2 regions of the Streptomyces sp. DS1-CR2 genome follow, and region 1 is predicted to be linked to the other one. Evidence: riboswitches for the same ligand, from Rfam matches in the RefSeq annotation. Region 1 holds a riboswitch; the other holds the start of a gene.
What was found. A riboswitch is a leader RNA that binds a small molecule or an ion and turns the genes downstream of it on or off. The one in region 1 is predicted to bind ZMP and ZTP.
Positions count from the first base shown of each region.

Region 2: another riboswitch for ZMP and ZTP. It lies ahead of ACY0PA_RS25885 (glycine hydroxymethyltransferase); the one in region 1 lies ahead of ACY0PA_RS40450 (bifunctional 5,10-methylenetetrahydrofolate dehydrogenase/5,10-methenyltetrahydrofolate cyclohydrolase).

Region 1 is NZ_CM147085.1:8,638,510-8,653,670, reverse strand. Features, by position in the region: gene ACY0PA_RS40460 (SDR family NAD(P)-dependent oxidoreductase) at 1-85, shown strand, start outside; gene ACY0PA_RS40455 (DUF1731 domain-containing protein) at 118-1,095, opposite strand; ZMP/ZTP riboswitch at 1,330-1,420, shown strand; gene ACY0PA_RS40450 (bifunctional 5,10-methylenetetrahydrofolate dehydrogenase/5,10-methenyltetrahydrofolate cyclohydrolase) at 1,443-2,321, shown strand; gene yczR (MocR-like transcription factor YczR) at 2,360-3,847, opposite strand; gene yczE (membrane protein YczE) at 3,950-4,756, shown strand; gene ACY0PA_RS40435 (hypothetical protein) at 4,894-5,265, opposite strand; gene fusA (elongation factor G) at 5,413-7,512, opposite strand; gene ACY0PA_RS40425 (DUF2000 family protein) at 7,864-8,367, opposite strand; gene ACY0PA_RS40420 (helix-turn-helix transcriptional regulator) at 8,417-9,211, shown strand; gene ACY0PA_RS40415 (MarR family winged helix-turn-helix transcriptional regulator) at 9,293-9,751, opposite strand; gene ACY0PA_RS40410 (AAA family ATPase) at 9,898-10,455, shown strand; gene ACY0PA_RS40405 (ABC transporter ATP-binding protein) at 10,642-11,442, opposite strand; partial or broken gene ACY0PA_RS40400 (hypothetical protein) at 11,532-11,733, opposite strand; gene ACY0PA_RS40395 (threonine/serine dehydratase) at 11,785-12,771, shown strand; gene ACY0PA_RS40390 (NAD(P)/FAD-dependent oxidoreductase) at 12,909-14,585, shown strand; gene ACY0PA_RS40385 (ATP-binding protein) at 14,582-15,161, shown strand, end outside.
Region 2 is NZ_CM147085.1:5,375,647-5,390,807, reverse strand. Features, by position in the region: gene trpS (tryptophan--tRNA ligase) at 1-141, opposite strand, end outside; gene ACY0PA_RS25900 (RNA polymerase sigma factor) at 335-982, shown strand; gene ACY0PA_RS25895 (hypothetical protein) at 975-1,838, shown strand; gene ACY0PA_RS25890 (hypothetical protein) at 1,982-2,737, shown strand; gene ACY0PA_RS25885 (glycine hydroxymethyltransferase) at 2,851-4,299, opposite strand; ZMP/ZTP riboswitch at 4,361-4,447, opposite strand; gene rocD (ornithine--oxo-acid transaminase) at 4,493-5,791, shown strand; gene ACY0PA_RS25875 (DMT family protein) at 5,921-6,766, shown strand; gene pdxR (MocR-like pyridoxine biosynthesis transcription factor PdxR) at 6,936-8,360, opposite strand; gene ACY0PA_RS25865 (carboxymuconolactone decarboxylase family protein) at 8,408-8,950, shown strand; gene ACY0PA_RS25860 (carboxymuconolactone decarboxylase family protein) at 8,947-9,435, shown strand; gene ACY0PA_RS25855 (ABC transporter substrate-binding protein) at 9,537-10,478, opposite strand; gene ACY0PA_RS25850 (ABC transporter permease) at 10,532-12,505, opposite strand; gene ACY0PA_RS25845 (quaternary amine ABC transporter ATP-binding protein) at 12,505-13,698, opposite strand; gene ACY0PA_RS25840 (GMC family oxidoreductase) at 13,698-15,161, opposite strand, start outside.

The DNA of each region.
Region 1 (15,161 bases):
CGAGATCATCGTGCGCATGGCCCAGCTGGGCCCCGACGGCCCGACCGGCACGTACGTCGCCGCGGAGGGCCCGCTCCCCTGGTGACGACGCAGGTCGCCCGACGGAGACGCCCCGCCTCACACGAGCCCGTCCGCCATGGCCCGTGTGACGTCACGCCCACCGCGTACACGTCGGGCGAGGTTGGCGGCGGCATCGGGCCAGGCGGCGTGGCCGAAGGAGAAGCCCGCGCCGAGTAGCCGGCCCGGGACCACGCGGCGGCTCTTCAGCAGGAGTTCGGTGTCCGAGCGGAGGGCGAACGCGCCGAGTTCGGCCATCCACTTCGTCGCGGGAAGACCCACCGGAACGCCCCAGGCCGCGCGTAGCGCACGCATGAAGTCACGCTGCGGGAGCGGCTCGGGGGCGGCGAGGTTCACGGGCCCGTCCAGGTCGTCGCGTTCGATCAGGAACCGGACCGCTCGGGCGAAGTCACGGTCGTAGATCCAGGACACGTACTGGCCACCGCCCGCGACCGGACCGCCGAGGCCGAGCCTGGCCAGGCGCAGGAGGACGTCGAAGACGCCGCCGCGATCGGGGCTCATGACCATCGCGGCGCGCAGGGCGACCTTGCGGGTGTGCGGGGTGTCGGCCCGCTCCTGCGCCCGCTCCCACGCCTTGGCGATCTCGACGCTGTACCCCCAGTAGCCCGGTACGCCGGCCTCGTCGCCGCCGAGTACGCCGGTTGTCTCGTCGTTCGGTGCGGCGAAGCTGTGGGCGTAGACGGTGGCCGTACTCATCTGCAGCCACGCCCTCGGAGGTCGCGCGGCGGCGGAGACGGCCTCGCCGACGACCTCGGCGGACCGCACGCGCGAATCCATCATGGCCCGGAGGTTGGCCTGTGTGTAGCGGCAATTCACGCTGCGTCCGGCGAGGTTGATCACGACGTCGCTGCCGTCGACGACCTCGGCCCACGGGCCCAGGGTCTCGCCGTCCCACCGGACTTCGCCGTCGTGCACGGGCCGCCGCGTGAGGACGACGACTTCGTGTCCCGCTGCGGCCAGTTCACGCTTCAGGATCGTCCCTACCTGCCCGGTGCCGCCGGGTATCACGATCTTCATGGAGCCCCCTCATCGTGTCGGCATCACCTTAGCGCAGATATTTGAACGCGTTCAAATAGGAGGATCGCGGGCGCCGAGATCGTGCCCCGCCGCGCGCAGGCGCGCTGGACTTCGAGACGCTGCACGTACCGGCAGCTCCCGGCGAGACGGGCCTGGTCGTGCATGCGTTCAGCGCCGAGGACGGCAGCGAGGAGGCCGCGGCTCTCGCGCGGCTGGCCGAAGCCGTTACAGTGGCACACGGGCCGTGACTGGCGCTGAGGTGGAGAACCACCGGGGAGCGGCCTGACCAAAGGGTCGATGTATGCCGTGCGCCTGGGCGAGTCGTCAATGACGCCTGGGAGGCGACCATGTCCCCGACACAGACAACCCACCTCATGGACGGCACCGGCCCCGCCCGGCGCCTCGTCGAGGAGTCCGCGGGCAAGGCGGCGGAGCTGGTGAGGCGAACGGGCTCAGCCCCCTGCCTCGCGACCGTGCTGGTGGGCGAGGATCCCGCCTCCGTCACGTACGTCCGTATGAAGCAGGCCCGCTGCGCCAAGGCCGGTATCGAGTCGCGGCGCGTCCAGCTCCCCGCCACCACGACGACCGCGGAGCTGGTCGCCACCCTGCGCGAACTGTCACAGGACGCGTCGGTGCACGGAATCCTGCTCCAGCACCCCGTGGGCCCGCACATCGACGAACGCGCGGCCTTCGAGGCCATCGCTCCGGAGAAGGACGTCGACGGCGTCACCATGAGCTCGTTCGGCGCGATGGCCTTCGGGCTGCCCGGGTTCGTCTCCTGCACACCCGGCGGGATCATGCGGCTCCTCGACGAGTACGACGTCGATCTCGCGGGCCGGCACGCAGTCGTCGTGGGACGGAGCGCGATTCTCGGCAAGCCGGCCGGGATGCTGCTGCTCGCCCGGGACGCCACGGTGACGTACTGCCACTCGCGGACTGCCGACCTGAGCGCGTTCGTGCGGGAGGCGGACATCGTGGTGGCGGCGGTGGGCCGGCCCCGGCTCATCCGCGGCGAGGACATCAAGCCCGGCGCGGTCGTCATCGACGCCGGCTACAACGCGGGCAACGTCGGCGACGTGGACTTCGACACCGCGGCCGAGCGGGCCCGCCTGATCACTCCCGTTCCCGGCGGGGTGGGCCCCATGACCATCGCCGTCCTCCTGGCGCAGACGGTCACCGCCGCGTACCACCAGCTCGGCGCGGACCTCGGCCGCCCCCTCGCCTGAGGGGACGGCATCGAGTGATCTCCTTCGGGCGCTGGCGCTCAGACCACCCAGTGCGGTCTGCGCGCGGCTGATGCCGATGGGAGGCCGGCGGCGAGCGCGGTCGCCATGCGGTGGACGGCCTCGCGCAGAGTGTCCGCCGAGGTCGTGTACGGGATGCGCATCCGCTGCTCGAAGATGCCGGGGTCGGTGGCGAAGTATGTGCCGCTCTCGATCCGAACGCCGTTGCCGAGGGCCCGCTCGGACAGCGCGGAGGCGACCGGTTCGCCCAGGTCGACCCAGAACGACAGCCCGCCGGGCGGCAGTTGCCAGGTCCAGTGCGGCATGTGCTCGCCCAGCGCGTCGGCCAACGCCGCGCGTTGTAGCCGTAGTTGCTCAAGACGGGGCGGCAGAAGCTCGTCCGACCGGTCCAGGAGGGCGAGGGCCAGGAGTTGGTCGACGACCGATCCGCCCATGTCGGTGGCCACGCGCTGGCCCGCGAGTTCGGTGACGAGCCGTGCGGGTGCGCGCAGCCAGCCGATGCGCAGGCCGCCCCAGTGGGTCTTGCTCATCGAGCCGATGGCGATGATCTGGCCGGTGCCGCCCTTCGCGGCGTGGGAGGCGAAGGGAGGCGGGGCGGGAACGTCGAGCGCGAGGTCGGCCAGCGTCTCGTCGATGACCAGCCATGTCCCGGAGCGCTCCGCCGCGCGCAGGATGCGCGCCCGCTCCTGCTCGGGCATGAGGCACCCGGTCGGATTGTGGAAGTCGGGGATCAGGTAGGCCAGTTGGGGCACGACCTGGCGAAGGGTCGATTCGGTGATCTCGATGTCCCAGCCGGTGTCGGTCACGGGGACGGACACGGTACGCAGCCGGGCTCGACGTAGGGCGTCAAGGGCGTTGGGGTAGGACGGGTTCTCGACCATGACCCGGTCGCCGGGGCTGCTCAGGAGCCCCAGGACGAGTGTCAGCGCGTGCTGCGCGCCGGACGTCACAAGGATCTGTTCGGGCAGGGTGGCGAGACCGCGTCGGGTGTAGCGCTCGGCGATGGCGGCGCGCAGGTCGGGCAGGCCGTACGGGTGGTAGCCGGGGGTGTGCGCCTGCTCGGCCAGTTGTGGGGTGATGTGCGCGAGGGCATCGACGAGTGTCTGCCGGGGCAGCCCGGGCGAGGCTCTGGCCAGGTCGATCGCGGTGTCCGGGGTGCCGAGCAGGCGCGTGATGCCACTGGGGGTGCGGCCTTCGGGCAGGGCGGTCCACGTGCCCGATCCCTGGCGGCTGTGCGCGTAGCCGCTCTCGCGCAGCAGGTCGTACACGGCGGTGACCGTGGTCCTGCTGGTGGCGAGGGCTGCGGCCAGTTCGCGCTCGGCGGGGAGTTTGACATGCAGCGCGATGCGTCCGTCGAGGATGAGCGCGCTGATCGCCTGCGCGAGGTGGCGGTAGGCGGGTCTCGTGCCCGAGGTGTCAGGAAGCATCGCGGCGAGCTGACGGCTGCCCAGCGTCCGGTCCGCGCGGCCCACCCTGTCCACGGGCAGGAAGGCGTTCGCGTCAGTCAAACCATTCTCCCCAGATTGGCCATGTCATGCGGGCCAATGACTCTACAGAGTTGCCGCAATGGCCTTGAAGGCATACGACACCCAGGGCGGAGACAGACACACATGCGGCACGACACGGGTATGACGGACCACCCCGAGAAGGCGGCACCCCAGAGCGACGACACCGGCGCAACGCCCCCGCCTCCCGGACGCGGCGGGAACCCGGCGACCGCACCCCGCAAGCCCGGTGGCGGCACCCGCACCACTCCCCCACTCACCTACGTACGCTTCAGGGAACGCCCGCTCCGCCGCTTGCCACAGTTGTTCATCGGCCTCGCCCTGTACGGATTCAGCATGGCCGTCATGGTGCGCTCCGCGCTGGGGCTGAGCCCTTGGAGCGTCCTCAACGAGGGGCTGGAGAAGCACACTTCGCTGAGCTTCGGCACACTCACCGCCGTCGTGGGTGTGTCCGTCCTGCTGCTGTGGATCCCCCTGCGGCAGCGGCCGACCTTCGGGACCGCCGCCAACATCGTCGTCATCGCCTTCTCGTCCGACCTCGGGCTCGCGCTCGTCCCCGAGGGCCTGCCACTTCCCGAACGCGTCGGGCTCCTCCTCGCCGGGATATTCGCCAACGCCCTGTCCGTCGCCGTCTACGTAGGCGCACGGTTCGGTCCGGGGCCCCGGGACGGGCTGATGACCGGAGCGTCCGCCCTGACCGGGCGTACCATCCGCGTGGTCCGCACGTTCATCGAGATCGCCGTGCTCGCCGCGGGGTGGTTGCTCGGCGGCGGCGTGGGGCTCGGCACCGTGCTGTACGCCCTGGCCGTCGGCCCCGTCACACAGTTCTTCCTGCCCCGGTTCGCCTACACGAGCTCGACCAGGTCCGCACGCACGGGCCCGACTGTCACCGGCTCCCGCACGTCTTCGTAGAGTCGGTGCGGTGGACCTTCACCGCCTCGCCTTCGACTCGGAGTTCCCGGTCGACAGCAAGTCGCCGTATCTGCCCACCTATCTCCTCGACCGGGCCTGGCACGGCGAGTTCGACACGTGAGAGCGAGCGTTCTTGTCTATCGCCGGGCGCCGTCCTGGCGATAGAAGTCGAACTGGGTCACGCCGTCGTAGCCGTAGCTCTCGGGGTGCAGTTCGTGCAGCCCGACACCCCGCAGCGGACCGTCGGTCCGCCCGGCTGTGCGGATCACGGCGAGCAGCGGACGCAGGAGTTCGGCGATGCGGTCGCCGAGGCGCAGTTCGTCGCTGAGCCGCTGGAGTTCGGTGTGGACGGCGACGAGCCGGCGGTCCACGGCGAGCGGATCGAGGTTCCCGTCGTCGTCGCACGCCAGCCCGGCTGCGATACGGGTGACGCTGCGGTCACCCGCGGCGGCGAGGCGCGTGCCGGGGTCGCGGTCCACGAGTAGATCGGATATCTCGATGAGCTGCACAGGGCGAAGGTACGCAGCCGGGGAGGCCGTCGGCGCCACGCCCTGGGAGTCGAGTCCGGCCCGTCAGCACAAGGGCTCGACTTCGGCCCGCGCAACGGCCGGACAGCCCCGCCCGTCCTCGGACGGACGGGGCCTGCGCTCTCGTGGCTACCGCGAAACCACCTGGTCGGTCACCGTATCCGGCACCGGGGCGTAGCCGGTCGCCCGGCTGGTGAACGTGCCCCGGCCCTGGGTCCGGCCGCGCAACTGGGACGCGTAGCCGAACAGTTCGGCCAGCGGCACCGTCGCCGTGACGACCGCGGTGCCGGCGCGCATCGCGGAGGCGGAGATCTGGCCGCGGCGCGCGGCCAGGTCCCCGAGCACCCCGCCCACGGCGTCCTCGGCCACGGTGGCCGTGACCTCGGCCACCGGTTCGAGGAGGGCCATGGCGCTGGCCCGGAAGGCCGCCCTGAGCGCGAAGCGGCCGGCCGTGCGGAACGCCATCGGGGAGGAGTCCTTGGGGTGCGTGGACCCGTCGGTGAGCGTGACCCGTACCCCGGTGACGCGGTGGCCGCCGAGGGGGCCCTCGCTCAGGGCGTCCCTGCATCCGGCCTCCACGGCCTGCACGTAGTCCCGCGGCAGCCGTCCGCCGGTGACGACCGACCGGAACTCGAACTCCGCCGCGCCGTCGCCCGTACCGTCCTGCGTCACCGGCAGAGGCTGCACATCAATGACGACGTGCGCGAACTGGCCCGCTCCTCCCTCCTGTTTGACGTGCCGGTACACCAGTCCGGACACCCCGCGCGAGACCGTCTCCCGGTAGGCCACCTGCGGCCTGCCGACGCCGACCTCCAGGCCGTGGGCCCGGCGGATCTTCTCGACCGCCACCTCCAGATGCAGTTCACCCATGCCCGACAGCACCGTCTGGCCGCTCTCGCGGTCGGTCCTGACCACGAGCGAGGGGTCCTCCTCCACGAGTCGTGCCAGCGCGGACACCAGCCGGGCGCTGTCGGCGTTCCTGCGTGCCTCGACCGCCACGGAGACGACCGGTTCGGCCACCGTGGGCGGTTCGAGGACGACAGGCGCGCCGGGCGCGCACAGGGTGGCGCCGCTGCGGGCGGCCTTCACGCCGGCCACCGCGACGATGTCACCGGCCACCGCGTGCTCGACCTCGGTGTGCCGGTCTGCCTGGACGCGCAGGATCCGGCCGATCCGCTCCGTACGCCGTGCGCCCGCATCCCACACCGCCTCTCCTCTGTGCACCGTTCCCGAGTACACCCGCAGATAGGTCAGACGCCCACGAGGGGTCGCCTGCACCTTGAAGACCAGCGCGGCCAGCGGCGCCGCCGGATCGCAGACACGCTCCTGCTCGTCGTCGCCGACGGCACCGCGGACCGCGGGCACGTCGAGCGGTGACGGCAGGTAGGCGACGACGGCGTCCAGGAGTGGCTCGACACCGCGGTGGCGGTACGCCGATCCGCACAGCACGACGACGCCCTCACCGTTGCGTGTCAGATCACGCAGCGCCGTGGTCATCGTCCCTGCGGACAGGGCCGATCCGTCACAGAACTCTTCCAGCGCGCCGGGATGGAGCTGGGCCACCGTTTCCTCAAGGAGCCGTCTGCGCCGCCGCGCCTCCTCGAGCAGCTCTGCCTGTACCGGCCCCTCCTCGTACGTGTCGCCGCCCTCTCGCCACACGAGAAGGCGCATGCGGATCAGGTCGACGACTCCGGTGAACGCGTCCTCGCGGCCGACCGGCAGCTGGACCACCATCGGTACCGTGTCGAGGCGCCGGCGCATCGACTCGACCGCCGTGTCGAGGTCGGCACCGGCACGGTCGAGCTTGTTCACGAAGGCGATGCGCGGCACACCGTGCCGGTCGGCCTGACGCCAGACCGACTCGCTCTGCGGTTCGACGCCCGCGACGGCGTCGAACACCGCGATCGCACCGTCCAGCACGCGCAGGGAGCGCTCGACCTCGTCGGCGAAGTCGACATGGCCCGGAGTGTCGATCAGGTTGATCCGGTGCCCGTCCCAGGCGCAGCTGACCGCCGCGGCGGAGATGGTGATGCCCCGTTCGCGTTCCTGGACGTCGAAGTCGGTGACGGTGGTGCCGTCGTGGACTTCGCCGCGTTTGTAGGTGGCGCCGGTGACGTAGAGGATCCGTTCGGTGACGGTGGTCTTGCCGGCGTCGACGTGGGCGAGGATGCCCACGTTGCGGACGGCGGTCAGGGGGTCGGTGTCATGACGGTGCAGGTTGGTACGCACGCCTGTGGCCTTTCGGGTGGTTCCACACAGAGGCAGCGCGATGACCGGACGTACAACGCAACGGGCCCTGCCGAAGGGTCGGTTCAGGGTGGTGCGGACACGTGAGGTGTCAGATGTTCGTCGCGGGGGTCCGGTACCGGCCGCGCAGCCGGTGCCGGGCACACCGAGACACCAGGATCACCTCGAACCGTGACCGGGGAACGACGACAGCGGTGCGGTGACGCACGGCCCGGCTCCCCTCACTTGTCACGGCGCGCGCTGCGACGTAGGGCAGCGGCGTGGATACGTGGCGAGTGTAGGGAACCGGGCCCGTGCCGGGCACCCGATTAAAAGCGCCCGGAGGCGTATCTCTCAGGGATGCATCCGTGCCCCCTTGAGGACCTTGTCGACGGCGCCCCGCGCGCCGTACACGGCCATGCCGACCAGGTCCAGCTGGTCGGCGGGCACCGCCCGGACCGCCGCACGGTTGTCCCCGTCGTTGCCCGTACCGAACAGCTCCGCCGTGAACACCGCTGTCGGCAGCGAGCGGGACAGGGCGCGTCCGTGCGCCGTGGTCAGGGTCTGCTTCGACCCCTCGAAGACCAGCACCGGCTGACGGAACATCGGCAGGTAAGTGGTCGCGTCGGCGTCCTCGTACGGGGCTCCGACCACCTCGGGCGCCGCCGTACCGAGCCCGCTGACCAGGAACGCGGTCACGTTGAGCCGCTGCCAGGGCTCCAGGTCGTCGCGCAGCAGGACGGCGATCTTGGTGTCGAAGCGGACGGGCGCGCGGCCGGAAGGGTCGTCCGCCCCGGCCGGGGTCGACGCCGGCGTCTGGATCGCAATGTCGGTGAGGGTCTCGTCCATCGTTCTCATGTTTCGAGACTGCGCTGTCCACCCCGGTCAGGTCTTGTACGTTCCTTGCATGGTGCCCCGGCCGGAGATCTCCGCTTGGCGCCCGCAGGTCGCGGGTGTCGTGGAGGTGTTCCACGCCCACTTCACCGAGCACGCGTACCCCATGCACGTCCACGACGCGTGGACGCTGCTGATCGTCGACGACGGCGCGGTCCGCTACCACCTGGACCGCCACGAGCGCGGCACGCCGGACGACACCGTCAGCCTGCTTCCGCCGCGTGTCCCGCACAACGGGTCGCCCGCCACCGCACACGGCTTCCGCAAGCGCGTCCTCTACCTCGACATGACGCAGCTCGACGAGTCCTTCATCGGTGCGGCGGTGGACGGGCCCGACCTCACCGACCCCGTCCTGCGCACCCGAGTCGGCCAACTCCACAGCGCGCTCGAGCACCGGGGCGACGAGTTCGAGGCGCAGAGCCGCCTCGCCCTGATCGGCGAACGGCTGCGCACCCACCTGCGCCCCGGCTCCCCCGACACCGAGCGGCCCGGCCGGGGCGTCGCCCACGATCTGCGGGACCTCCTCGACGCACGGCTCCTGGACGGCATCGCCCTGGACGAGGCGGCGCGTCTCGTCCACGCCCACCCGACCCATCTCGTACGCGCCTTCAGCGGCGCCTTCGGCATCCCGCCGCACCAGTACGTGATGTCCCGCCGCGTCGATCTGGCCCGCCGCCTGCTCCTAGACGGGCAGCCGCCGGGCGAAGTGGCGACCGCCGCCGGCTTCTACGACCAGTCGCACCTCACCCGGCACTTCAAGCGCGTACTCGGCACCACCCCCGGCCGCTACGCCCGCACCGCCCCGTGAGCGCTTCGGGTGCTTTTAGCGGGTGTTGTACATCTTCGCGGAACCAGTTCCATGTCCGATGGCCGGACCGCCCGGCCGCCGTCAGTGGTGCCAGGCGTGCCCGCCCGTGTTGTGGATGAAGCGCTGAAGCACCTTGAGGGTGGTCAGATACTCCTCGTCCGAGATGCCCGCGTGCCGCTCGGCCCACAACTCCCCCTGGAGCGCGGCCAGTTCGTCGAAGAAGTCCTTGCCCGCCGCTGTGAGCGAGAGCCTCCCCTCGGCGTCCTCGGTGAGCCAGCCGCGGGCGATCGTCGCGTCGATCTCCTCCGCCAGGACGGCTTCTCCCGCGTCGAGGTAGCCGCTGAGGGTTTCGGACACCTCACCCCGCGTCTTGACGTGCTCGGCCCGTGCGACCTGCGCGAGGACCCACCACTGCGGCTGGGTGGTGCCCTTCTCCGCGAGGGCGCCCCTGGTGCGGGTGACGACTGCCTTGTAGGCGGCCCAGGCCCAGTAGCCGATGGGCTGCTCGATCAGTTCCGCGTCGTTGTGCGAGTACTCCATGGCTGGTTCGCTCCGTCCGGTGCGCACGATCCTTCGGTGCATCCGAGCCTAGAAACTCAACCGCACTTGAGGTCCAGGGCCCGCGGCTCAAAAGATCGCGCGATTTCGGATCGCGCGAGACCGCCGCCCCCTGTCACCCTGCTCTCATGAGTGATGCGGAAGTGCTGCTTCTCGGCGGACGGGCCGGTGTCGGCAAGACGACCGTGGGGTGGGAGGTGTCGGCCCTCCTGCGCGGCATGGAGGTGTCGCACGCCGTGATCGAGGGTGACTTCATGGGGCAGGTGCATCCGGCGCCGGAGGGCGACCCGCACCGGGCCGGGGTCACCGAGGACAATCTGACGGCCGTGTGGAGCAATTTCGCCCGGCGCGGCTACCGCCGCCTCATCTACACGAACACGGTCAGTGTGCTGCCCGAAGCGGCCGGCATGTTCGAACGCGCCATGGGAGCGGGCGTCCGGATCGTACGGGTCCTGCTCACCGCCTCCGACACCACCGCCAAAGAGCGGCTGACCGCCCGGGAAATCGGCTCGGAGCTGGAGAAGGAGCTGCGGGGCAGCGCCCGTAAGGCACGCCTCCTGGACGAGCGGGCACCCGCGGACACCGTGCGGGTGGCGACCGACGGGCGGACGGTCGCGGACATCGCCCACGAGGTGCTGGCGGCAACCGGATGGGGCGACCGGCCGCCTGTCACCGGGTGGGTCTAGGGCCGAGCGAGAGGCCCCGGCTCGCCGCGCCGAACCGCCCAGGCCTCATCCGGACGGTCGGCAGCGCCGTGGACAGCCAACTCGCCGTCGGCTTCCTGCAGTGCTCGGTCGTCGTGGTGCGCCGTGGCCCGAGGCGGTGCAGGACGAAGACTAGGGCGACCCCGGCCAAGCTCCGCCGGACACCCGCTAACCCGCCGTGCCCGAGCGGGCCAGCCAGCGGCCCCCGTGGCGTGACACCTCGATGGGGCGGCCGAAGCACTCCGTCATCCGGGCGGCCGTCAGCACCTCGTCGGCCCGGCCCCCCGCGAGAACGCGGCCGTCGCGCAGGAGCAGCGCGTGGCCGATCGCCGGCGACAGCTCCTCCAGGTGGTGGGTGACGGTGATGGTCGCCAACTCCCGCCGCTCCTCGGCGAGTTGACGCATGGTGTCGATGAGGTCCTCGCGCGAGGGCAGGTCGAGCGCGTTGAAGGGCTCGTCGAGCAGGAGCAGGGACGGGTCCGCCATCAGCGCGCGGGCGATGAGAATACGGGCCCGCTGACCGCCGGAGCAGACGCCGTAGGGCCGGTCGGCGAGTTCCTTGATGTCGAGTTCGGCCAGGAGCAAGTGCGCGCGCTCGCGCACGTCGGCGTCGTACGCGCGCCACAGCGGCTGCACGGTGCCGGTGTGCCCGGTGAGGACGACGGCGTGCCCGGTGAGGTCCTGCGGCACGCGCTGCGCGCTCGACACCAGGCCGATGTGTGCGCGAAGTTCGCGTACGTCGACCTTGCCGAGGCGGTGGCCGAGGACCTCGACGGTGCCGGTGGTGGGGTGCATCAGTGCGCCGATGAGGCGGAGCACGCTGGTCTTGCCGGCACCGTTGGCACCGAGCAGGGCCCAGTGTTCGCCGGAGCGCACCGTCCAGTTGATGTCGTCGAGGATGACCTGGCCCGTCGTGAACCTGCGCACGCAGGCCCCGTCGAGGGCGGCGACGATCCGTCCGTTGCTCACTGACGCCTCCTGTCGAATGGACCGGCACAGGTTAGCTGCACACGGCATTCAAACGCGGAGATGTCCAGTTCGCGGACCTTGGCGGGTGGTCAGGGGCTCTTGACGGTGGCAGGTGGTGCTTCCGCGTCGCCCTCCGCGGCGAGGTGCGGCAGGACGCGGTCGAGCCGGCGCGGCGTCCACCACGCGGACCGGTCGAGGAGCGTCATCACGCGTCATCACCGCGGGCACCAGCAGCAGTCGTACGACCGTGGCGTCGATGAGCACGCTCGCCGCGAGGCCCAGGCCGAGCATTCCGTAGGGTCGTCACCACCAGTCACCACGCGCACATCCGAGGAGAAGCTCGTGACCATTGCCTTCCACGACGTACGGGCCGCGGCCGACCGCATCGCGGGGCACACTCGCCCGCTCGTGCCGGCTCCCGTGGGCGACGGGGCGTTCGACGGTGCGTTCGACGGTGCGTTCGGCGAGGCCGAAGGGTGGCTGGCGCTGGAGTTCCTGCAGCACACCGGGTCTTTCAAGGCGCGCGGCGCCGTCAATTTCGTGAGCAGCCACATAGAGGCGGGCCTGATGCCGGACGCGGGCGTCGTCATCGCTTCCGGGGGCAACGCCGGGCTCGCCTGCGCCTGGGCCGCGGCCCGCCACTCGGTCCAGGCCACCGTATTCGTCCCCGAGACGGCGCCCGCCGTGAAGGTCGACAGGCTCAGGCGCCTGGGCGCCTCGGTCCGGCAGGTCGGCTCGGAGTACGCGGAGGCGCTTGCGGCCTCGCAGAAGTACGCGGCCGAGAGCGGCGCCCTGGAGTCGCACGCGTACGACCACCCGCTGATCGCGGCCGGTGCCGGCACGGTCATGGAGGAGATCGTTCAGGCGCGGCCCGGCGTCGACACCGTCCTGGTGTCGGTGGGCGGCGGCGGGCTGTTCACGGGGATCGCCGCGTCGGCGCGGGAGCACGGCGTGCGGGTCGTGGCCGTGGAGCCGGAGCGCTGCTGCGCCCTGCACTCCGCGCTGCGGGCGGGCGCAGTGGTCGACGTCCCGGTCGACTCGGTCGCGGCGGACTCCCTCGGCGCGCGCCGCACCTCCGAGATGGCGCTCGAATGGGCGGGCCAGGACCACGTACGGTCCGTTCTCGTCACCGATGAGGCGATCGTGTCCGCACGTCAGGCCCTGTGGGACGACCGGCGGCTCGCGGTGGAGCACGCGGCGGCCGCGGCGCTCGCGGCGGTGACCTCCGGGGTCTACACGCCCGCACCCGGCGAGCAGGTCGCCGTGATCCTGTGCGGCGCGAACACGGACCCCGGCGACCTGACGCAGAGCGCACGCCTCGTGTCCTGAGCGTGCACCCCCGCGGGCGTTCCAGCGCAGACCCGGGCGATCGAACCTACGATGGGGTTCTCCGGCCGCTCCCCCGCGCACGCTCGCGGGGGCCGGCGCCGGGGCGAGACGCCGATGAGTTCGGGGTGGAAGACGCAATGGCACAGGCCGCAGGCCCAGCGCGCACTGTCATTCTGACTGTGGACGACGACCCGGGGGTCTCCCGCGCCGTCGCCCGGGACCTGCGGCGCCGCTACGGCGAGTCGTACCGAATCGTCCGCGCCGAGTCCGGCGCATCGGCCCTGGACGCGCTGCGCGAGCTCAAGCTGCGCGGCGACCTCGTGGCGGTGATCCTGGCCGACTACCGGATGCCCGAGATGAACGGCATCGAGTTCCTCGAGCAGGCCATCGACATCTATCCCGGCGCGCGCCGGGTCCTGCTGACCGCGTACGCCGACACGAGCGCCGCCATCGACGCGATCAACGTCGTCGACCTCGACCACTACCTCCTCAAGCCCTGGGACCCGCCGGAGGAGAAGCTCTATCCCGTCGTGGAGGACCTGCTGGAGACCTGGCGGGCCACCGACCGCAAGCCTGTGCCCACGACGAAGGTCGTCGGGCACCGGTGGTCGGCGCGGTCGTCGGACGTACGGGAGTTCCTCGCCCGTAACCAGGTGCCGTACCGGTGGTACTCGTCCGAGGATCCGGAAGCCCGGTGTCTGCTGGCCGCCGCCGGCGAGGACGGCTCGCGGCTCCCGATCGTGATCACCCCGGACGGCACCGCGCTCGTCGAACCCGAGGACGCGGAGCTGGCCGCGCGGGTGGGCCTGGCGACGACGCCGACGGCCGACTTCTACGACCTGGTCGTCGTCGGCGGCGGCCCCGCGGGGCTCGGTGCGGCCGTCTACGGCGCGTCCGAGGGGCTGCGGACGGTGCTCGTGGAGCGCTCGGCGACCGGCGGACAGGCGGGCCAGAGCTCACGGATCGAGAACTACCTCGGCTTCCCGGACGGCGTGTCCGGGTCGCAGCTCACCGAACGGGCCCGGCGCCAGGCCGCGAGGTTCGGCGCCGAGATCCTCACCGCCCGCGAGGTGACGGGCCTGGAGGTGAACGGCGCCGCGCGCACCGTGCTGTTCTCGGACGGCTCCTCCGTCTCCGCGCACAGCGTGATCCTCGCGACCGGTGTGTCGTACCGGCAGCTGGACGCCCCGGGCCTCGCGGGACTCACGGGGTGCGGGGTCTTCTACGGTTCCGCGCTGACGGAGGCGAGTGCCTGCCAGGGGCACGACGTGTACATCGTCGGCGGCGCGAACTCGGCGGGACAGGCCGCCATGTTCCTGGCCAGGGGCGCCAAGGCCGTCACCCTCCTCGTGCGGGGCCAGTCGCTGTCCGCCTCGATGTCGCACTATCTCGTCCAGCAGATCGAGGACGCGCCCAACATCTCCGTACGCACCGGCACCGTCCTCGAGGCCGCCCACGGCTCCGGTCATCTGGAACAGCTGACCCTGCGCGACGTGGCGACCGGGCACACCGAACTCGTCGACGCGCAATGGCTGTTCGTGTTCATCGGGGCGGCGCCGCTGACCGGCTGGCTGGAGGGGACGGTGCTGCGGGACCAGCGGGGGTTCATCATGGCCGGTCCCGACCTGACCCCGGACGGACGGCCGCCCGCGGACTGGGATCTCGACCGCCCGCCGTACCACCTGGAGACCAATATCCCCGGCGTGTTCGTGGCCGGGGACGCACGCTCCGAGTCCGCCAAGCGCGTCGCGTCCGCCGTCGGAGAGGGAGCCATGGCCGTCATGCTCGTACACCGGTATCTGGAGCAGTCGTGAACGGGCGGCGGGTTCCGTGCAGCCGCGAGGAACTGGGCTCGCTGTTCCTGTTCGAGAAGCTCGACGCGGACCAGCTCGACCGGCTGTGCCGCGAGGGCCACGTGGAGGCCTTCGATCCCGGGCCCGTATACGCGGAGGGCGATCCGGCGACCTGCTTCTACGTACTCCTTGAGGGCGAGCTCGTGCTGTCGCGCCGCGTCGGCGCCGACGACGTCGAGGTGAACCGGAGTTCCAGCCGCGGTGTGTACTCGGGCGCCTTCCAGTCCTATCTCGGCGATCGCGCCCCGCAGACGTACAACAGCTCGATGCGGGTCACGGAGCCTTCGCGGTTCTTCATCCTGCCGGCCGACACCTTCGCGGCCGTCATGCGGGAATGGTTCCCCATGGCCGTCCACCTGCTGGAGGGGCTCTTCTTCGGTGCCCGGAGCACCCAGCAGAGGATCGGGCAGCGGGAGCGGCTCCTTGCGCTCGGCTCACTGTCGGCCGGGCTCACCCACGAACTCAACAATCCGGCCGCTGCGGCCGCGCGGGCCACGTCGTCGCTGCGGGAGCGGGTCGCGGGCATGCGGCACAAGC
Region 2 (15,161 bases), 3.3 Mb from region 1:
CAGGTCCACAACCATGTAGAACGCGTCGTGAGACTCCTGCAGCGCCACCCACTGGCGGACCGCGCCGAGGTAGTTGCCGAGGTGGAACGAGCCTGCGGTGGGCTGGATTCCGGAGAGCACGCGTGGACGATCAGAGGCCATGCTCCTCATTGTCTCAGGTGTCTCTCATTGGTTGGAAACAGGTGGGCGACGGGTCCACGACAAGTGCCGAAAGCCTGTACGGAGAGCCGTCGCCCACCCTGCCCGGCGTGTCGCCGGGATCTGGCTCCGAGATCTCCCTTCGGACCTGCCTGCGGAGCGAGTTCGGAAAAACCTGTGCGACGGGTGGGAACCGATGCGCGGGGTGCGGTGTATCAACGATGTGAGGACACAGGGGGAGGTCCTGGAGGGGGGCCGCGTCGTCGACGACGAGCGTGCGGTGGTCGCTCGCGTGCGCGCCGGAGATGTGGAGGCGTACGCGGCGTTGGTGCGCGCCTTCACCGGGCTGGCGCTCCGGGCGGCCCGGGCCCTCGGGGCGGGCGCGGACGCGGAGGACGTGGTGCAGCAGGCCTTTTTCAAGGCCTACTGCGCCCTGGGACAGTTTCGGGACGACTCGTCGTTCAAGCCGTGGCTGCTCGCGATCGTCGCCAATGAGACGAGGAACACAGTGCGCTCGGCGGTGCGACAGCGTTCGGTCGTGGGGCGGGAAGCGACGTTGATAGAGGCCGAGCCGCTGATACCGGAGACCACGGATCCGGCGGTCGCGGCCGTCCACGACGAGCGACGGACGGCATTGCTCGCCGCGCTCGAGGAGCTGAGCGAGGAGCATCGGCTGGTCGTCACGTACCGGTATCTGCTGGAGATGGACGAAGCGGAGACGGCCGAGGCGCTCGGCTGGCCGCGCGGCACAGTGAAGTCGAGGCTCAGCCGCGCGCTGCGGAAGCTGAAGCGGATTCTTCCGGCCGAGCTGGACCCGCGGGAGGGAGGTGATGAGCATGAGTGAGCCGCGCCACGAGGACGACGGGAGCCACGGCCCCGGCAAGGAGCCCGGGCCCCGCGCGGGTCGTGGGCTGCCGGATGAGCTGCGGGCGCTGGGCAGGTCCCTGGACGGTCTGGGCCCAGGCGGCGAGTCGATGGCCGAGCGGGTACTGGCGCAGATACTCGCCGAGTCGGTTCCGGCGCCGGTGGCCGAGCCGGGGGCGGCCCCTGCCCGGGTGCGACTGGCGCGCCGCTGGATACGGAAGCGGTGGCGGATGCTCACTGCGGGGATGTGCGGAGTGCTGACCGTGCTCGTGCTCACGCCTCCGGTGCGGGCCGCGGTCGCCGACTGGTTCGGCTTCGGCGGGGTGGAGGTCCGGTACGACCCCTCGGCCCTGCCGTCGTCCGGTGCTCATGTCCCCGGGTGCGGTACGTCGCTCTCGCTGGGTGAGGCCCGACGAGAAGCCGGATTCGAACCCCTGGTGCCGGACGAGCTGGGGATGCCGGACGCCGTCACGGTGACGCGGGAACCGAAATCGCGATTCTTGATCACGCTGTGCTGGCGCGAGGACGGGCACACGATCCGACTCGACGAGTACCCGGCCCAGCTCGACATCGGGTACACGAAATCGGTGCGTATGCAGCCGCGCTGGGTCGACCTCGGCCCGGATACGGGGCTGTGGTTTGCCCAGCCCCATCTGCTCAGTTTCTGGATGCTCGACGGCAATGGCGACCGGTGGACCCGCTCGGAACGCACCGCGGGCCCGACGCTCCTGTGGACCCGTCGGCAGCAGGTGACCCTCCGCCTGGAGGGAATCGACTCCCAGCAGCGGGCGATGGAGATCGCACGGTCGACACGGAAGCCGGACGCCGTCCGCTGATGTCCGCGGGCTGAGCCGGCGGGCTCCCGCACACCAGAGAACTCACGCGCCAAAGTTGGGAACCCGGTCAGGTCGAGCGGTGTACCAGAAGTGAATCGGCACGGGCGGGCCGCGCCGGGACCAGCTGGGGGAACGGGGAACGCATGCGAACACTACGAAGGCTGGCCGCGCTGACGGTGGCACTGACGGCGGCACTCGCCGCGATGCTGCTGAGCGCGTCAGGGGCGTCGGCCGGCGGACCGACGAGCGTTCTGGTGGTGTCGCCCGAGAGCGGCCAGAGCGCGTCGCTCTACTTCAGTGACCAGAAGTACGGGCCGCTGGAAAGCCTCCTGGGCGAGCCGGACCTGGGCCGACGGGAGGAGCCTCCCGGCTTGGGTATAGGCGCGGGACGTCAGCTCAATGTCACCTGGCTGGTGCACGACGTGCTGCCGTGGCGGGTCGACCGGGTCTATCCGGACTCGCCGGGCACGAAGGACGTCTGGATACACACAGCGACGCACGTGCCGGACTCCTACAACGGGTACTGGCACAAGGCGCAGAAGCCGGCGGAGCTGCGCGCGCTGCTGAAGGACCTCGGAGTCATGGGCAAGCGGTCCCAAAAGGGCGGGAGCCCGATTTTCCCGGCACCGTGGCAGTCGCCCGACCGGTCGAAGGAAGCGCTCGGTAAAGCTCCGGCTCCGGCAGCCGACAGTCGCGATGCTGGGCAGTCCACAGGCGCGCGGGCCTCAGCAGCCCGGGCGGGCGAGGGGACGGACTGGTGGTGGGCGATACCGGGGCTGGCGGCGGGTGCCGCGCTGGCTCTGGTACTGCGGCCGCAGGCCGGCAGGCTGCCGCGTCGTCGCGGGACGGGCGAGACCCCGCCGGACACCGGACCACGGCAGCAGCTGGTCGACTCCTGAGAGTCGCCCTTCAGCTCTCACGGCTGCGAGTACGCACTGACCGGCCCGTGGGTGCGGCTGGTGACGGGCCGGTCAGGAGATCACAGGGTTAGCAGGGTTAGGAGGTCAAGCGATCAGGTGAGGTCGACTTCCGGGTAGAGCGGGAAGCCGCTCAGCAGGTCGGACGCTCGCGTGGAGACCTCGTCGGAGACCTTCTCGTCCAGGATGTGCTGGGCCTTGGAAGGCGCACCCTTGCTGGTGGTGCCCGGTTCGGCGGCGGTGAGCACGCGGTCGATGAGGCCGGCGACCTCGTCCATCTCTGCGATGCCCAGGCCGCGGGTGGTCAGAGCGGGGGTGCCGATGCGGATGCCGGACGTGTACCAGGCCCCGTTGGGGTCGGAGGGGATGGAGTTGCGGTTGGTGACGATGCCGGAGTCGAGGAGCGCGTTCTCGGCCTGGCGGCCGGTGACCCCGTAGGAGGTGGCGACATCGATGAGGTTGAGGTGGTTGTCCGTGCCGCCCGTGACGAGGGTGGCGCCGCGGCGGGTCAGGCCCTCTGCGAGGGCGCGGGCGTTGTCGACGACGGACTGGGCGTAGTCGCGGAACTCGGGGCGGCGGGCCTCGGCCAGGGCCACGGCCTTGGCGGCCATGACGTGGGGCAGCGGACCTCCGAGGACCATCGGGCAGCCGCGGTCGACCTGGTCGGCGAGCGAGTCGTCACAGAGCACCATGCCGCCGCGCGGGCCGCGCAGCGACTTGTGCGTCGTGGTGGTGACGATCTGGGCGTGCGGCACCGGGTCGAAGTCGCCGGTGAGGACCTTGCCGGCGACGAGGCCCGCGAAGTGCGCCATGTCGACCATGAGGGTCGCCCCGACCTCGTCGGCGATCTCGCGCATGATGCGGAAGTTCACGAGGCGGGGGTACGCGGAGTAGCCGGCGATGATGATCAGCGGCTTGAAGTCGCGGGCGGTGGCGCGCAGGGCTTCGTAGTCGACGAGGCCGGTCTGCGGGTCGGTGCCATAGCTGCGCTGGTCGAACATCTTGCCGGAGATGTTGGGGCGGAAGCCGTGGGTGAGGTGGCCACCGGCGTCGAGGGACATGCCGAGCATGCGCTGGTTGCCGAAGGCCTGACGGAGCTCGGCCCAGTCGGCGTCGGAGAGGTCGTTCACGTTGCGGACGCCGGCCAGTTCCAGGGCGGGGGCCTCGACGCGCTGGGCGAGGACGGCCCAGAAGGCGACGAGGTTGGCGTCGATACCGGAGTGCGGCTGGACATAGGCATGGCGGGCGCCGAAGAGCTCGCGGGCGTGTTCGGCGGCGAGGGCCTCGACGGTGTCGACGTTGCGGCAGCCGGCGTAGAAACGGCGGCCGACGGTGCCCTCGGCGTACTTGTCGCTGAACCAGTTGCCCATCGCGAGGAGGGTTGCCGGGGAGGCGTAGTTCTCGCTGGCGATCAGCTTGAGCATCTCGCGCTGGTCGGCGATTTCCTGGCCGATGGCGTCTGCCACGCGGGGCTCGACCGCGCGGATCACGTCGAGGGCGCTGCGGAACGCTACGGATTCGGTGGAGAGGGTGGGCTCTGACATGACGGACCTCCGGACGGATGGGACCTCCACTGCCCGAGCGAAGTCGAGAGCGGGAGGTTCACGGGTCGGCCCAGGCGCACGGCACACAGTTCACAGGCCGCTCCCCGATGGTCGGTCCCATCCCAGCGCGCCAGTCACGGCCCTGCGGGCCACCCTACCGGGCGCGCCGGGAGGCGAGGTGTCCCGGTCCACGATGCGAGCGACGATAGGAAGGGGCCACAGGCCCACGTCTTCGCGTCATAAGAGCCGTAAGAACGGAGATCCCGTGACTGCTGTGACTCCTCCGAATGCCGTAACGGAAACCTTCATCACCGCGTCCGAAGCGCACAGTGCGCACAACTACCATCCGCTGCCCGTTGTGGTCGCCACGGCGGAGGGGGCGTGGATGACGGATGTCGAGGGGCGCCGGTACCTCGACATGCTCGCGGGCTACTCGGCTCTCAACTTCGGCCATGGGAACCGGCGGCTCATCGAGGCCGCCAAGGCGCAGATGGAGCGGGTGACGCTGACGTCCCGCGCCTTCTACCACGACCGGTTCGCCGAGTTCTGCACCCAGCTCGCGGAGCTGTGCGGCATGGACATGGTGCTGCCGATGAACACAGGGGCGGAGGCAGTGGAGACCGCCGTGAAGACGGCGAGAAAGTGGGGGTACCAGGTCAAGGGGGTGCTCGACGGCAGGGCGAAGATCATCGTGGCGGGCAACAACTTCCACGGGCGCACCACGACCATCGTCAGCTTCTCCACGGACCTGGAGGCGCGCGCGGACTTCGGTCCCTATACGCCGGGCTTCGAGATCGTGCCGTACGGCGATCTGACGGCACTGCGCGGCGCTGTCACCGAGAACACCGTCGCGGTGCTGCTCGAACCGATCCAGGGCGAGGCCGGTGTCCTCGTACCACCGGCCGGATACCTGTCGGCGGTAAGGGAGTTGACCCGCGAGCGGAACGTGCTGTTCATCGCCGACGAGATCCAGTCGGGGCTCGGGCGGACCGGGCGGACATTCGCCTGTGAGCACGAGGGCGTGGTGCCCGACATGTACGTACTGGGCAAGGCGCTCGGCGGTGGGGTCGTGCCGGTGTCGGCGGTGGTGTCCAGCAGCGAGGTGCTGGGGGTGTTCAAGCCGGGTGAGCACGGGTCGACGTTCGGCGGGAACCCGCTGGCCTGTGCGGTGGCGCTCGAGGTCATCGCGATGCTGCGCACCGGGGAGTTCCAGCAGCGGGCGGCGGAGCTGGGCGAGCACCTGCACGCGGAGCTCAGGCTACTGGTGGGCACGGGCAAGGTGACGCAGGTGCGGGGACGCGGGCTGTGGGCGGGGGTCGACATCGATCCGTCGTACGGAACGGGGAGGGAGATCTCGGAGAAGTTGATGGACAAGGGCGTCCTGGTCAAGGACACCCATGGGAGCACGATCCGGCTCGCTCCCCCTCTGGTCATCAGCAAGGAGGACCTGGACTGGGGGCTCGACCAGCTTCGGGCGGTCCTGACGGTCTGACGGTGGTGCGCCTCTGGCAGGGGCCGCCGGCTCGTGGTCCGGCCGTTCACGGGAGCGCCCCCGGAGGGTGGGCCGCCCGCGGACCGGCTGGTGCGGGGCACCCTCTACAGTCGCTTTGTGCTTCTTGGAATGGTTTGCGCGCTCGGGGCTGCGGTCTGTTTCGGTACGGCTTCCGTGTTGCAGGCGATGGCCGCGCGGGCCGCGGAGCCGGGGTCGGGGTCCGGCGTCGACGCCGCATTGTTGCTGCGGGCGCTGCGGCAGTGGCGTTATGTCGCCGGGCTGGGACTCGACCTCCTCGGGTTCGTGTTGCAGGTCGCGGCGCTGCGGTCCATTCCGATCTATGCCGTCGGCGCGGCGCTCGCCGCGAGTCTGGCGGTGACGGCGGTAGTTGCCTCGCGGCTGCTGGATGTGCGGTTGAGCGGTGTTGAGTGGGGCGCCGTCGGAGTAGTGGTGGCGGGGCTTGCGATGTTGGGGCTGGCGTCGGGGACGGAGGGAGACAAGGCCGGTTCGGACGCGTTGCGGTACGCGATGTTGGGGACAGCGCTGGGCGTGTTGTTGATCGGGGCGGTGGCCGGGCAGCTTCCTGGGAAGGGGCGGGCGCTCGCGCTGGGGCTCGGTTCGGGGTTCGGGTTCGGGGTGGTGGAGGTGTCGGTGCGGCTCATCGACGATGTGTCGCCCGGCGCGTTGCTGAGCAATCCGGCGACGTATGCGCTGCTGCTCGGTGGGGGTGCGGCGTTTCTGTTGCTGACCTCGGCGTTGCAGAGGGGGTCGGTGACCACGGCCACTGCGGGGATGGTCGTGGGCGAGACGGTGGGGCCGGCGCTCGTCGGGGTGATCTGGCTCGGGGATCGCACGCGCGAGGGGCTGGCCTGGCTGGCGGCTCTCGGGTTCGTGGTGGCCGTGGCGGGGGCGCTGGCGCTGGCGCGCTTCGGGGAGGCGCCGGTGGGGGACGCGCCCGCGCCGGCCCGGGTCTGACCCGAATCCCACCCGACCCGAACCTGTTCTGACCCGACCCGACCGGATCCTGAGCTGCCCCCGCCCCGACCCGCCCCCCTTGGCCGCCCGACCCGAACCCGGGCCGCGCAACCCGAGACGCGCAACCCGAGACGCGCAACCCGGGCCGTCCACTGCCTGATGCCCGCCCCTAAGGCAGCACCCGGCACAACGCCTCGAGCGCGCTGGTCCAGGCGTGGTCCGGTGGGGTTCCGTAGCCGACCACCAGGGCGTCCAGGCGTGGTGCGGCGGGGGCCGCTTCGTGACGGAACCTGGAGAGGCCGGCAACTCCGAGGCGCTGCCAGGCGGCGGCGCGGACCACGGACTGTTCGGTGCCGGGCGGGAGTTGGAGGACGGCGTGCAGTCCGGCGGCGATTCCGGTGACGCGGACGTCGGGGGCGCGTTCGGCGAGGGCGGCGACGAGCTGATCGCGGCGGCGGCGGTAGCGCAGGCGGGCGCCGCGGACATGGCGGTCGTAGGCGCCCGAGTCGATGAACTCCGCGAGGGTCAGCTGGTCGAGGACGCCGCATGACCAGTCGACGACGCCCTTCGCCTCGATCACCTCCCCAGTGACGGAGGGCGGCAGCACCAGCCAGCCGAGGCGCAGACCGGGTGCGAGGGATTTGCTGGCCGTGCCGAAGTAGACGACGCGGTCGGGGTCGAGGCCCTGGAGGGCGCCGACGGGCTGACGGTCATAGCGGAACTCGCCGTCGTAGTCGTCCTCCAGGATCAGTCCGCCGGTGCGGCGAGCCCAGTCGACAACAGCGGTCCGGCGGTCGGGGTGCAGGGCCCCGCCCACCGGGAACTGATGGGCGGGGGTCAGGAGGACGGCGCCCACATCCGGTTCGCCGGTCGCCAACTCATCTGTGCAGGTGCCGAGTTGATCGAGGGGAAGGGGATGGGTGCGCAGGCCTGACCGCGTCAGGATGCCCCAGTGGACGTCGAGCCCGTATGTCTCCACGGCCACGTCGCGCACACCCCTGTTGCGCAGCACCTCGCCGAGCAGCATCAGGCCGTGGACGAAGCCGGAGCAGATCACGATGCGGTCCGGGTCGGCGTGGACGCCGCGGGCGCGGGCGAGGTAGCCGGCGAGAGCGGTGCGCAGTTCGATGCGGCCGCGGGCATCGCCGTAGCCGAGGGCGTCGTTCGGGGCGGCGTTGAGGGCGCGGCGCGAGGCCTTGAGCCATTCGGCGCGCGGGAACGAGGAGAGGTCGGGGGTGCCGGGTTGCAGGTCGTGGTGGAGTCCGGCAGGAGCGCGTCGGCGCCGGGTCGAGGCCGGCCGGGGCGCCTCGACCGGCCGCTGTGCGACGCACGTCCCCGAGCCCTGGCGCGCGGTGAGCCAGCCCTCGGCGACGAGGTCGGCGTAGGCGTCGGCGACCGTGTTGCGGGCGATGCCCAGATCGGCGGCGAGTGTGCGGGACGAAGGGAGGCGGACGCCTGGGGCGAGGCGTCCGCCGCGTACGGCGTCACGGAGCGCGTCGGTCAGGCCTTTGCGCAGGCCGGAGCCGGTCGGCTCGACGTGCAGATCGATACCGAGCGCCTGGCCGGAGGGCGAAGTGGCCCAGGATTTCACCATGGAAATGGACCATACCCGTGGGCTACTCCGTTCGTAGGGTCAATGTCATGACGACGAATGAGAACACCACCGACAGCACCGGCCCGGCCACCGACGCCGGCCGGACCACCAAGGAGTACGTCCACGAGCACGCGCCCCGGCTGACCTGGGCCAAGCACGCTCCGGAGGTCTACAAGGCCCTGATCCGGCTCGACGCGGAGGCCCGTAAGGGCGTCGACCCGGTGACGCTGGAGCTGGTCAAGATCCGTGCTTCGCAGCTCAACCACTGCGCGTTCTGCCTCGACATGCACTCCAAGGACGCGCTCGCCGCGGGCGAGAGCGTCGAGCGGATCATCCAGCTGGCCGCTTGGGAGGAGTCGCAGCACTTCTACACGCCGAGGGAGATCGCGGCGATCGAGCTGACCGAGGCGATCACCGTGCTCACCGACGGGTTCGTGCCGGACGAGACGTACGAGAAGGCGGCGAAGCTGTACGACGAGAAGGAGCTGACGCAGCTGATCGCCGCGATCACGGTGATCAACGCGTGGAACCGGTTCGGTGTGTCGACGCGGATGGCGCCCGGGCACTACACCGCGGGCGACTTCAAGTGACAGCCCGTACGACGCACTTGGACATGGGTGTGCGCGACGCGATGATCGCGCTCGGCGCCGCCGCGAAGAAGGGGCTCGGCGACCCCGTTCTCGCCGAGCTGGTGATGATTCGGGCCTCGCAGATCAACGAGTGCGCGTTCTGCCTGGACATGCACGTGGACCTCGCCGTCGAGAAGAACGGCGAGAGTGCAGTTGGGGTATCCCCTGCTCGAGCGAGGTCGAGAGCTTGGGGAAGGATCGCGCTGCTCAATGCCTGGGCGGAGGCCCCCGAGCACTTCACCGAGCGCGAGCAGGCGGCGCTCGCGCTGACCGAAGCCGTCACCGTCCTCACCGACGGCTTCGTACCGGACGAGACGTACGAGGCGGCGGCCAAGCACTTCGGCGAGGCCGAGCTCGCCCATCTCCTCGGCGTGATCACCGTCATCAACAGCTGGAACCGGCTCATGGTGAGCCGCCGGATCGTGCCCGGCGGACCGCAGTGGTGACGTGCCGCCCATGCCCCCACCCGTAGAAGCCCGCGCACAGGCGTGCCGGGTGCCCCCGTCAGGAAAGGCACCCGGCACGCGCGCGGGGAGGAGCCCTACGGCTACTTCGGCAGCCAGGACCGCCAAGTCGACTCGTGCTCGTCGATCCACTTCTTCGCCGCCTCGTCCGGCGACAGCTTCTGATCGGCGATGAGCAGAGAGACCTCGTTCTGGTCCTCGGTCGTCCACTTGAAGTTCTTCAGGAAGGCGGCCGCCTTGCCGCCGCTCTTCGAGAAGTCCGCGTTGAGGTACTTCTGCAGCGGCGTCTTCGGATAGGCGCAGGCCACCTTCTTCGGGTCGGCGTCGCAGCCCTCCTTGTACGCGGGCAGCTTCACCTCCGTCATCGGCACCTTCTTGAACAGCCACTGCGGCTGGTACCAGTACGTCAGGAACGGCTTCTTGGCCTTGGCGAACTGCTTGATCTGGGTGATCTGAGCCGCCTCGGAACCGGAGAACACGACCTGGTACTTCAGCTTCAGGTTGTTGACCAGCGCCTTGTCGTTGGTGACGTACGACGGAGAGCCGTCGAGGAGCTGGCCCTTGCCGCCGCTCTCGGCGGTGCGCAGCTGGGACGCGTACTTGTTGAGGTTCTTCCAGTTCGTGACGTCCGGGTGCTGCTTGGCGAAGTACGTGGGGACGAACCAGCCGATGTGCCCGGTGACGCCGAGGTCGCCGCCGTTCACGATCGTCTTCTTGTCCTTGACGTACCGCTGCTCCTGGTCGGGGTGGCCCCAGTCCTCCATGATCGCGTCGACGCGGCCCTGGCTGAGCGCGTCCCACGCGGGGACCTCGTCGACCTGGACGGTGTCGACGCGGTAACCGAGCTCGTGCTTGAGCAGGTACTGGGCCACCGCGATGTTGGACTGCGCGCCGACCCAGGACTGGACCGACAGGGTCACCGTCTTCGCGCCCTGGGCGTTGGCGTACGGGGAGGACTGCTTGGTCATGTCGGCGGCGCCGCAACCGGTCGCCACCAGGAGGGTGCCCGCGGCCGCGAGCCCCATGGTCATCCTGCGTGCCCGCACCGGGCGGAAAGATCGAAGTGCTCGCATCGCGATCACGCTCCCTTCTTCGCGCGGCGTTCGGTCGGCTGGGTGACCCGGTCGAGCATGAGGCCGAGACACACGATCGCCGCGCCGGCGACGAGCCCGGTCGCCAGGTCGCCCTGGGCGAGGCCGAACACGACGTCGTAACCGAGCGCGCCACCGCCCACCAGACCGCCGATGATCACGACGGCGAGGACGAGGACGACACCCTGGTTCACGGCCAGGAGCAGCGCGGGCCGGGCCAGCGGCAGCTGGACCTGGCGCAGTTGCTGCCCGCTCGTCGCGCCCATCGACCGGGCCGACTCCATGGCGGCCGCGTCGACGTGGCGCAGCCCCTGCGTCGTGATGCGGACGACGGCCGGCAGCGCGTAGACGACGGCGGCGGCGACCGCGGGGGCACGGCCGACGCCGAACAGCGCGACCACCGGGATCAGATACACGAACTGCGGCATCGTCTGGAAGACGTCGAGCACGGGCCTGAGCACGCGTTCGAGTCGCTCGCTGCGCGCGGCCGCGATCCCGACGGCGAAGCCGACGACGAGGGTCACGGCGACGGCCGCGAGCACCTGCGACAGCGTGTCGAGGGACGGCTTCCACACACCGAGGACGCCGATGGCGGCCATGGCGAGCACGGCCGTCACGGCGGTGCGCCAGGTGCCGATCAGCCAGGCCAGCGCGGCGACGATGAGGAGGACGGACCACCAGGGCAGCCACTGCAGCCCGTCGCGGATCGGGTCGAGAACCCAGGTGGTGAAGTGCCCGGCCCAGTCGGCGGTTCCGCCGATGTAGGGGACACCGGAGTAGAGGTGGTCGGTCATCCAGTCGACGGCGTTGTTGACCGGGTCCGCGATGTTCACGGTCCAGGTGTCAGGCCAGTCGATGCGGTCCGCGAGGCGGGCCACGAGGGCGACGGCCACCGTGAGAACGGCGGCGACGACCCAGCCGTAGGGGCCGTGCAGGCGGCGGCCGTCGGGTTCGGCGGCGCCGAGGCGCGCTCCCGCCGCGGCCGTCGTACGGTCCAGGATCACGGCGAGCAGCACGATCGGGATGCCGGCCGCGAGGGCCGCGCCGACGTCCACGGAGGCCAGTGCCTGGTACACGCGGTCGCCGAGGCCGCCCGCGCCGATCACCGACGCGATGACGGCCATCGAGAGCGCCATCATGATCGTCTGGTTGAGCCCGAGGAGGAGTTGCTTGCGGGCGAGCGGGATCCGGGCCGTCAGGAGCCGCTGCCGCGCGGTCGCGCCGAGCGAGGCGACGGCCTCCATCACGCCGCCGTCCGCGCCGCGCAGTCCGAGCGCCGTCAGACGGGCCATCGGCGGGGCGGCGTAGACGACGGTCGCGAGGACGGCCGCGGGCACGCCGATGCCGAACACGAGAACGACCGGCAGCAGATACGCGTACGCGGGAAAGACCTGCATCGTGTCGAGGACGGGCCGCAGCGCACGGTACGTGCGGTCGGAGAGTCCGGCCGCGAGTCCGAGGACCATGCCGAGCACGACCGAGGCGAGAACCGCGACGATCATCAGTGCGAGGGTCTGCATGGTCGGCACCCACATGCCGAACGAGCCGCACACGAGGAACGCGGCGACGGCGGCCGCCGCGAGCTTCAGGCCCGCGACGCGCCAGGCGATGAGCCCGGCCGCGGCGGTGACGCCGGCCCAGCCGGCCGCGAGGAGCACCAGGTACGCGCCGCGCACGCTCAGGACGACGGCGTTGCTGATGTGGCCGAAGAAGTAGAGGAACAGCGGGTGGCTGTCCCGGTTGTCGATGATCCAGTCACTGGTCTTGCCCAGTGGTTCGGTCAGGTCGACGGTGAGCGCGTGCGGCCAACTGCCGCTCGCCCACTTGGCGTTCACGATCGGTACGAGGACGGCCGCGACGACGGCGAGCAGCAGAAGCTTGCCGAGGGCGCGGTTGCGCACAAGGGCGCCGAAGCGCGGGGTGTCCGCCGCGGGGGCGGTGGCGGTACTGGCTGCAGCCATCAGGCGACCTCCTCGCCCGGCGGCGTGACGGGCGCGGGCGCGTCGGCCACGGCCGCATCGGGACCGGAACCGGAGGTGCCGCCCGAGTCGGATCCGGCCACACCCCCGTCTACGGAGGCCCCCGTCTCCGTCCCCGCCACCACACCCAGCAGCCGCGCATGGTCCACGACCCCCAGGCACCGCCCCTCGTCCATGACCCGCACCGCGAACCCGGTCCTGGCGACCGCCTCGATCGCCTCCGACACGGTCGCGCCGGGCGCGATGGCGGGGCCACGATCCTGCTCGTCGGCGTCGGCGGGCCGCATCGCGCGGCGCACGGTCATGACCTGCTCGCGCGGCACGTCCCGCACGAACTCGCGTACGTAGTCGTCGGCGGGCGAGCCCACGATCTCCTCGGGCGTGCCCAGCTGCACGATCCGGCCGTCGCGCATCAGCGCGATCCGGTCGCCGAGCCGCAGCGCCTCGTTGAGGTCGTGCGTGATGAAGACCATGGTCCGGCCCTCCTCGCGGTGGAGCCGGATGACCTCCTCCTGCATGTCGCGGCGGATCAGCGGGTCGAGGGCGCTGAACGGCTCGTCGAACAGCAGCACTTCGGGATCGACCGCGAGGGCGCGCGCGAGCCCGACACGCTGCTGCTGACCGCCGGACAGCTGCCCGGGCCGCCGCTGCTCAAGGCCGTCGAGGCCGACCTTCGCGACGACCTCCGCCGCCCTGGCGCGCCGCTCGGCGCGGCCCACGCCCTGGATCTCCAGGCCGTACGCGACGTTGTCGAGCACGGTGCGGTGCGGAAGGAGCCCGAAGTGCTGGAAGACCATGGCGGCGCGGTGCCGACGCAGTTCGCGCAGGCGCCCCTTGTCCATGCCGAGGACGTCCTCGCCGTCGATGGAAAGCCGTCCGGCGGTCGGCTCGATGAGCCGGGTCAGGCAGCGTACGAGGGTGGACTTGCCGGAGCCGGAGAGGCCCATGACGACGAAGACCTCGCCCTTGCGCACATCGAAGCTGACGTCGCGCACGGCGGCGGTGCACCCGGTGCGGGCGCGCAGCTCGGCGGCGCTCAGGCCGGCCAGCTCCGCGTCGCCCGGCACCCGGTCGGCCTTCGGCCCGAAGACCTTCCACAGGCTGTTCACGGAGAACACCGGCGAACCCGCCTGCGCGTCCGCCACCTCAGCGTTCGACATCGTGTTCGTACTCATCACGCATCACCACCCAACAGCTCGGCACACTTCTCCCCGACCATGAGCACCCCGATCATCGGGTTCACCGCCGGCATCGTCGGGAAGACGGACGCGTCGGCAATGCGGATCGCTTCCAGGCCCCGGATCCTCAACTCCGGGTCCACCACGGCGAGTTCATCATTCCTGGCGCCCATGCGACAGGTCCCGGCGGGGTGGTAGACGGTGTGCGCGACCTTACGCGCGTACTCGCCGAGCTCCTCGTCGCCCACGACGTCGGGGCCGGGGCACACCTCGCGCTTGAGCCAGCCGGCGAGCGGCTCGGTCTTCGCGATCTCCCGAGCGATCCTGATTCCGTCGACCAGCGTCCGGCCGTCGTAGTCGTCCTCGTCCGTGAAGTAGCGGAAGTCGAGGGCGGGCTTCTCAGCCGGGTCCGCGCTGGTCAGGTAGAGGCGGCCGCGGCTGCGCGGCTTGGGGATGTTCGGCGTCATCGAGACCCCGTGCTCCGGCCTGACGTAGCCGAGGCGCTCCGGGTTGTCGGTGAACGGGATTTGGTAGAAGTGGAACATCAGGTCCGGCCCGCTCGCCTCCGGATCGCGCTGCACGAAGAGGCCCGCGTCGCTGTCCATGGCGGAGTTGTCGGGGATCGGTCCGTCCGTCTCCCACACGATCACGGACTCGGGGTGGTCGAGCAGGTTCTCGCCGACGCCCGGCAGGTCGTGCAGGACCGGAATCCCGAGCTTCTCCAGGTCGGCCTTCGGCCCGATGCCGGAGTGCATGAGCAGCCGGGGCGTGTCGACCGCGCCGGCGCACACGACGACCTCGTGCCGCGCCTCGACGAGCAGCTCCTCGCCGTCCTTCGTCCGTACGTGGACACCGCGCGCCCGCGTGCCGTCCATCTCGAGCCGGTACGCCCACGTCTCAAGGAGGAGCGTCAGGTTGGGCCGGTCACCGGCCTCCATGTGCGGGTGCAGATAGGCGACGGAGGCGCTGGAGCGCTTGTTGTTCTCCGGGTGGTACGCGAGATCGAAGAAGCCGACGCCGTCCTTGAACGGCGCCTTGTTGAAGCCGTCCACGCGCGGCACACCCGTGGCGGTCTGCGCGGCGTCGACGAAGTCGCGGGCGATCGCGTTCCGGTCCTTCTCGTCGACCGCCACGATGTTGTTGCGCAGCTTGCCGAAGTACGGGTCCATCGCCTTGTGGTCCCAGCCCTCGGCGCCCGCCGCCGCCCACTCGTCCCAGTCGCCGGGCAGCGGCTTGAACGAGATGAGCGTGTTGTGCGACGAGCAGCCGCCGAGCACCTTGGCGCGGCTGTGCAGGATGTGCGAGTTGCCGCGCGGCTGCTCGGTGGTGGTGTAGCCGTAGTCGAGGTCGCCGCCGAGGAGGCCGAGCCAGCGGCGCAGGGTCAGGACGTCGTCGCGGTCGATGTCGCTCGGGCCGCCCTCGATGACGGCGACGGTGACGTCGGGGTTCTGGGTCAGCCG